Puniceicoccus vermicola: one gene and its partner. Each later gene encodes a partner of the first gene's protein in a complex. Links are inferred from orthologs where the notes say so. Each region holds a gene or a part of one and is shown on either strand. Other genes may lie near its edges. The genes, in order: carB and carA.

Evidence for each region.
Region 2: the proteins of carB (region 1) and carA are in contact, whole or in part, in a solved structure (PDB 1KEE), measured with the Escherichia coli proteins. The link is inferred for Puniceicoccus vermicola from one-to-one orthologs.

The regions. Positions count from the first base shown.
Region 1 is NZ_JACHVA010000004.1:1,489-5,603, reverse strand. Bases 145-3,940 are described here. They hold carB (carbamoyl-phosphate synthase large subunit), read right to left. Parts: upstream 3,591-3,940; coding sequence 345-3,590; downstream 145-344. Other genes in these bases: H5P30_RS00085 (SDR family oxidoreductase), read left to right, coding at 3,774-3,940; purU (formyltetrahydrofolate deformylase), read right to left, coding at 145-348. Also shown: more of purU, read right to left, coding at 1-144; more of H5P30_RS00085, read left to right, coding at 3,941-4,115. UniProt on the Escherichia coli protein: Large subunit of the glutamine-dependent carbamoyl phosphate synthetase (CPSase).
Region 2 is NZ_JACHVA010000019.1:40,057-43,339, reverse strand. Bases 291-3,254 are described here. They hold carA (glutamine-hydrolyzing carbamoyl-phosphate synthase small subunit), read right to left. Parts: upstream 2,373-3,254; coding sequence 1,209-2,372; downstream 291-1,208. Other genes in these bases: H5P30_RS01560 (KamA family radical SAM protein), read left to right, coding at 2,560-3,254; H5P30_RS01570 (hypothetical protein), read left to right, coding at 897-1,202; H5P30_RS01575 (hypothetical protein), read left to right, coding at 319-834. Outside these bases: H5P30_RS01580 (HAD family hydrolase), read left to right, coding at 1-243; more of H5P30_RS01560, read left to right, coding at 3,255-3,283. UniProt on the Escherichia coli protein: Small subunit of the glutamine-dependent carbamoyl phosphate synthetase (CPSase).

The DNA of each region.
Region 1 (4,115 bases):
TTCGCCGGCCTGTGCCCGGAGGAGAACGTCGTGGAAACAGTGTGGGATTTTCGAAACGAAGAGAGCGATCCGGGGAACGACATCGGAGCGGCTGACTTGCACCTTCATTCCGAGTTCGCGGGTGGCGAAATCGGCGAAGGCATTGCCTTCGGCCTCACACTTTTCCGGCGAATCGCTGTTGGTTGGGACCCACTCGACCCTCTGAAAGAAGATGTGCTCCTCCGGGTCCTGGTGCTGGTCGGCGTGGAGGATGTTGCCTCCCCGCTCGAAGATCCAGCCGGAGACCCGTGCAACGATCCCCGGACGGTCGGGACCGGAGAGGAGGGCAATGAGCCGAATTTTGCTCATTGGCTCTTCTTGGCGTGGTCGAGTCGGGTGAGTTCGACAAACTCCTGAATCGACCGGACCTCGACGTCTTTCCCGCGGAGGGCACGAATTCCCTGAACGGCGGCGGCAGCTCCGGAGAGAGTCGTCATGATGCAGATGCGATGGAGAATCGCTTCTCGGCGGATCACACCTTCGTCTTTGCGTGGCATCATTCCCATGGGGGTGTTGATGATCATCTGAATCTCATTGTTCTTGATGAGGTCCGACACATTTGGACGGCCCCCGTCGCTGATCTTCTCGATCGCGGTAACTTCGAAGCCTTGCTCCTTTAGGTAGTTGGCTGTGCCGCGGGTGGCGACGATCTTGAACCCGAGGTCGATGAATTCGCGAACGATATCCAGGCAGCGTGGTTTGTCTTCCGGTTTGACCGAGATGAAAACATTGCCCTTCTGCGGGAGGGAAGGTTGGACTGCCATCTGGGTCTTTGCGAAGGCGATTCCGAGGTCCTCGTCGATTCCCATGACTTCCCCGGTGCTTCGCATTTCCGGAGTGAGCACGATCGGCGCTCCGAGGAAACGGGCGAAGGGGAAGACGGATTCCTTGATCGCGTAGTAGGGAGGGATGACTTCTTTGGTGAAGCCCAGGTCCTTGAGTTTCTCGCCGGCCATGACGCGGGCGGCATACTTTGCGAGGGGAACGCCCGTGGCCTTACTGACGAAGGGAACGGTGCGGGAGGCTCGTGGGTTTACCTCGAGGAGGTAGACCTCGCGGTCCTTGATGGCGAACTGGATATTCATCAGTCCGATGACGCCCAGCGATTTGGCGAGCGAATGAGTGGCAGTGCGCATCTCATCGATCATTTCCTTGTCGAGGGTGTGCGGTGGGAGGACCATGGCGGCATCACCCGAGTGGACGCCTGCGTACTCGATGTGCTCCAGCATTCCGCCGATGACGGTGGTTTCGCCATCGCTAATGCAGTCAACGTCGACCTCGATCGCATCCTCGAGGAATTTGTCGAGGAGGACGGGCTTGCCCGGAGCGGCGTCGAAGGCTTCGCGGACGACAGACTTCAGCTCCGCCATGTTGTAGACGATGAACATTCCGCGACCGCCGAGAACGAAGGAAGGCCGGAGGAGAACGGGGAATCCGATCTGGCCAGCCATTTCGTAGGCCTCCTCAGGGGAGATGGCGGTGTTGTTGATCGGTTGCTTCAGGCCGGTCTTTTCCAGAATGGCTTTGAAGCGGCGCCGGTCTTCGGCGAGGTCAATGTTGTCGGGCGAGGTGCCGATGATTTTAACCCCGTGTGCCTTGAGGTCGGTCGCCAAGTTCAACGGAGTTTGCCCGCCGAATTGGACGATCACACCGTCGCATTGTTCTTGGGAATAGATTTCGAGAACGTCCTCCAGGGTGAGCGGCTCGAAATAAAGTCGGTCCGAGGTGTCGTAGTCGGTCGAGACGGTCTCTGGATTGGAGTTGACCATGATGGTCTCATAACCCGCTTCGCGGAGAGCGAAGGAGGCGTGAACACAGCAGTAGTCGAACTCGATTCCCTGGCCGATTCGGTTGGGCCCGCCGCCGAGAATCATGATCTTCTTGCGGTCGGAGGGAACAATCTCGTTCTCGTCTCCGTAGGAAGAGTAGTAGTAGGGCGTGTAGGCTTCGAACTCAGCCGCACAGGTGTCGACGAGGCGATAGGTCGTGTTGACGCCAAATTCTGCACGCTTCTTACGGACGGTCTGGCGAGTCGTTTCACAGAGGCGGGAAATCTGTTGATCAGAAAATCCCATTTCCTTGGCCCGGCGTAGTTGGAGGGCGTCGAGACTGTCGAGAGGCGTCGAGCGGAGGAATTCCTCCATATCGCAGATTTCCTTCAACTGGTGAAGGAACCAGACGTCGATGAACGTGATTTGATGGATTTCTTCGATCGAGAAGCCGTTGCGCAAGGCATTGCGGACGTGGAAAGCCCGGGTGCAGGTTGCGCGGGCCAGACCGGCGCGAATCTCCTCGTGGTCACTGGTATTCCAGCGGTCGTCGGCATAGCCCTCGACCCCGATCTCCATCGAGCGGAAGGCTTTCTGAAAAGATTCCTTGAAGGTGCGTCCGATTGCCATAGCTTCCCCGACGGATTTCATCGAGGAGGTTAGGGTGTCGTCGGCGCCGGGGAACTTTTCGAAGGTGAAGCGTGGAATCTTCGTCACCACGTAGTCGATGCTCGGCTCGAAGGAGGCCGGCGTCTGGCGGGTGATGTCATTCGCCAGCTCGTCGAGGCTATAGCCCACGGCGAGTTTCGCGGCGATCTTGGCGATCGGGAAACCAGTCGCTTTGGAAGCCAGAGCAGAACTGCGGGAAACCCGGGGGTTCATCTCGATCACGACCATGCGGCCATTGGACGGATCCACGGCAAACTGGATGTTGCTGCCGCCGGTTTCGACGCCGACCTCGCGGATGCAGGCGAACGAAGCGTCGCGCATCAGCTGGTATTCCTTGTCGGTCAAAGTCATGGCCGGAGCCACCGTGATCGAGTCACCAGTGTGGACGCCCATGGGGTCGAAGTTTTCGATCGAGCAAATGACGACGCACTGGTCCTTGTGGTCGCGCATGACCTCCATCTCATACTCTTTCCAGCCCAGGAGGCATTCTTCGATGAGAATCTCGTGGACGGGGGAGAGCTCGAGACCGTTGGTCACAATGTCGACGAATTCTTCGCGGTTGTAGGCGATGCCACCCCCGCTTCCACCGAGGGTATAGCTCGGACGAATGATGAGGGGGAAATTTCCGATCTCGGCGGCGGCCTCTTCGGCACCTTGAAGGCTGGAGACGGTCTTGGACCGGGCAACATCGAGACCGATCTTGAGCATCGCTTCCTTGAAGAGCTCGCGGTCTTCACCCTTTTCGATGGCGGCAAAGTTGGCGCCGATGAGCTGAACGTTGTAGCGGTCAAGGATTCCCAGACGCGAGAGGTCCATCGAAAGGTTGAGCCCAGTCTGACCTCCCAACGTGGGGAGGAGGGCATCCGGACGCTCCTTGGCGATGATCTTCTCCAGAATCTCCGGGATCAGCGGCTCGATGTAGGTCACATCGGCGAACTCGGGGTCGGTCATAATCGTCGCGGGGTTGCTGTTGACCAAGATCACTCGGTATCCCTCCTCGCGAAGGGCTTTACAGGCTTGCGCGCCGCTGTAATCGAATTCACAGGCCTGACCGATAACAATCGGGCCGGATCCAACAATCAGGATGGTTTTTAAATCCTCTCTTTTTGGCATTTGGGGAGAAGATGAAGGATCGGCAACGACGTATGAAGCAAAATCTTCCGAATCTGGGCCTCCTTCGGTCGATTTTCAGAAGGAATCGACATTCCTTGGCGAATCAGAGGGGTTTGCGCGGCAAATTTTGATAGATTCTGGGGCGCACTTGAAGGTCGGTGAAAAATGCGAAAGGTTATTCTTATGAAAAAAGTAGCGATATTTGGGGCTAGCGGAAAAATTGGACGGATCTTGTCCGAAAAGCTTGCTGCCGATCAGGAATGGGAACCGCTCGCCGTAATTCGGGACGAATTGCAGGTTGATTCGTTTGCCACGAGCGGCATCGGAACAGTGCTTGGTGATTTGGAAGGTGATTTTGCCGCCGCGCTGGAAGATGTGGATGCGGTGGTGTTTACGGCGGGATCCGGAGCCCACACGGGAAAGGACAAAACCCTTCTCATCGATCTTTGGGGGGCGGTGCGAGTGATCCGGGAGTGCGTGAAATCCGGTCCGAAGCGTTTTATTATTGTCAGCGCCCAGCGCGCC
Region 2 (3,283 bases), on another replicon or contig:
GTCGAGAAATCCTTGGAAGTCACAGGGTTGATCTCGATGGTCGACGTGATCGTGGCCGCCGAAGATGTCACTCGAGGCAAGCCCGCTCCCGACTGTTTCCTCTTGGCTGCGGAGCAGCTCGGAGTCGATCCCTTGCGGTGCCTTGTCTTCGAGGATGGCAAAGCGGGTCTCAAGGCCGCGGGGATCTGCGGTATGGCCACCGTCGAGGTGGACGCGCGCCGTGGCGCTGCTCTGCACGTCTGATCCAGAGAGGACATCTCTCACTCCGTAGAGGTTTGATTGACCCGATCGGGGCAGCTTGATTGTCTGCGAGGCAAGATGAGTCGGTTCTTCGCAATTTCATTCTCCTTTCTGGCAACGGTCCTCATCGTATTGGCAGCCGGGCCGACCGAGAAAGACGTTCGGGAGTATTTGGATCAGTATTTGGGAGCTTGGAGAGGGGAAGTCTCAGTCGAGAACTCCAGTGGCGAAGTGATCCGGACCTTTCCGCTCGCGGCCGAGTATTGGAAGTCCGGAGATGTGTTGAAGGGGCTTACCGCTTTCGAAGTTGGGGGCGAAATGACCTTCATTGAGTCGGAAAACTACTTTCGCAACGGCCTCCTCTTTGCCGATGTCACTCAACAGGGGGAGACGGTGACCTACCGGGGATATCTTCGTGAGGAGTCGCTGGATTGGGTGCCCTACGACGTGGATTTGAATACTGAGCGGCTGATGAAGGAATGGTTTTCCGAAGAGAACGGAGAAACCATCCTTCGCGTGGTAGGGGAGGAGTTGCTCCATTCCGACAAAGGGACCGGCAAAGTGATCCTCAAGGCCAAGATGATTCGTCAGTAGATCCTATCGGGTAAAGTTTTGCCCGCTTTCGTTTGCCGTTCCGGCAAAATGCCAAAATTTCATTGCCAAACTTCAGACAGCTGTCGATTCTGGTCGGGATGAAAAAAATCGCCCTGTTGTTGTCTGCCTTCTGCTTAGTTGCCTTATCCGGATGCAATACCGGACCGACTACCGCTCAGCGTGAAAATATGCTCGAGCCGAACGATAATTATAACTTCTTCGGAATCGTAAAGTCGGAGCAAGGTACCTTTAAGCATCCTTCGCTCACCACCGCCGGAGTGTCCGTCGATGAAGTCACCACTCGCGATAACTACAGTGGTGACAGCGTGACCCTCCTCTGGGGCCTGATCACGCTGCGCGACTATTAATTTTTCTCAGCTTTCGCCCTCTTGGGCGAAAGCTGCTACCATTTGGTAAAACTTCTCGAAGTTCCCCGTCCCGTCATTCGGGCCGGGGCCTGCTTCGGGATGGTATTGGACGGAGAAGACCGGGCGATCCTTCAATCGGAGTCCGGCGACCGTCTTATCGTTGAGATTGATTTCACTCACGATGGCCCGATCTGCGATGGAATCGGGTTCGGAGGCAAATCCATGGTTCTGGGCCGTGATGACGACTTGGCCCGTCTCCAGATTTTTGACCGGCTGATTTCCGCCGCGGTGACCAAACTTCAGCTTAAAGGTTTTCCCTCCGATGGCATGGGTGATCACTTGGTGACCAAAGCAGATCCCGAAGACCGGATATTGATCAATGAGGCTCCGAACCGTTTCGTGGGCGTAGGTGACCGCTGCGGGGTCTCCGGGGCCGTTGGTTAGGAACACGCCATCGGGATTGAAGGCTTCGATCTCCTCGGCCGAGCAAGTTGCAGGGAAGACTGTGACGTCAAACCCATGGTCATAGAGATGCTTGAGCATCGAGTCTTTGGAGCCGTAGTCGATGGCGGCGATCCGGAAACGCTTCCGCGGTTCCCGAATCTTGCCGAGATGGGTGCCAATGACGGTAAACGGGGTGCAGCTTTCGGCGGTCCCCTCAAAAAGTGTTTCTTCTTTGCGAGTAACGTCCTTGACGAAGTCGACTCCTACGAGGCCAGCCCATTCGCGGGCGCGCTTTACGGCTTCTTCGCCGGAAATGCCTTCCGTTGAAAGGCAGCTTTTCATGGCGCCGGAAGTGCGCAGCTTCTTGGTGATGGCGCGGGTGTCGACCCCGCTGATCCCAGGGATGCCATTCTCGTTCAGGTAGTCGGGGAGGCTCTGGGTCGAGCGCCAGTTGCTGGCGACCGGGCTAATTTCGCGGACCACGAAACCGCTGGCTTGCGGGTGGGCTGACTCAATGTCGTCGATATTGACCCCGTAATTGCCAATTTGGGGAGCTGTCATCGTGACGATTTGGCTGAAGTAGGAGGGATCCGTGAGGATTTCCTGATAGCCCGTCATGCTCGTATTAAAGACGGCCTCACCGACCACTGTTTTCTTGGCGCCGAAAGCAACGCCGTAAAAACAGCTTCCGTCCTCGAGGGCAAAAACCGCTGGTTCGTATTCCATATTTGTCTTTGTGATCGGTTGAAGTGTCGGGCGCAAAGAAAAAACCTGCGGATTCTCGTGGGATTTGTGCTTCACAGAGATTTGTCTCCGAAATAGAGCAAAAGAGGGAAAACGTTCACCCCTTTGACTTTCAGGTGAACCCCCGTACTCTCTTTAGTTTCCCAACTGAAAGTTAGAAAGAATTTTTATGTATCCAGACGATCGCCGTGATAATTGGTACAAGGGCCAGGGCTACTGGTCCGACGTCCCAGAGGAAAAGTGGAAGAGTTGGCGCTGGCAGCTGCAGAACCGGATCACTTCGGTAGAGCAGCTCGAGAAGTATATCGACCTCACCCCCGAAGAGAAAGCGGGTACTCGGTTTGCCGAATTCAAGCTCTCTCTCGCCATCACCCCTTACTTTTTTAACTTAATCGATCCGAAAGATCCGAACTGCCCCGTTCGGCTCCAGATGATCCCGCGTGCCGGCGAAACGCGCACCGCACCCGAAGAGCTTCTCGATCCGGTCGGGGAGGAGTCCACTATGCCGGTCGAAGGTCTGGTCCACCGTTATCCGGATCGGGTTCTGTTTTTGGTGACGGATCGTTGCGCTTCGTATTGCCGCTACTGCACGCGGAGTCGCCTCGTCTCCAATGCCCAGGATTACAATTTTCACCCGAGCTTCGAAGCGGGGCTCGAGTATATTGAGAATCACCCGGAAGTACGGGACGTCTTGCTCAGTGGAGGAGACCCACTGCTTCTAAACGATACGAAGCTAGATTACCTTCTTGGTCGTTTGCGGGCGATTCCGCATGTGGAGTTCATCCGTATCGGCAGTCGTATCCCGGTTTTTCTTCCACAGCGGATCAATGACAAGTTCTGTGAGGTGCTCAAGAAGCATGGGCCGATCTGGATGAGTATCCACGTCAATCATC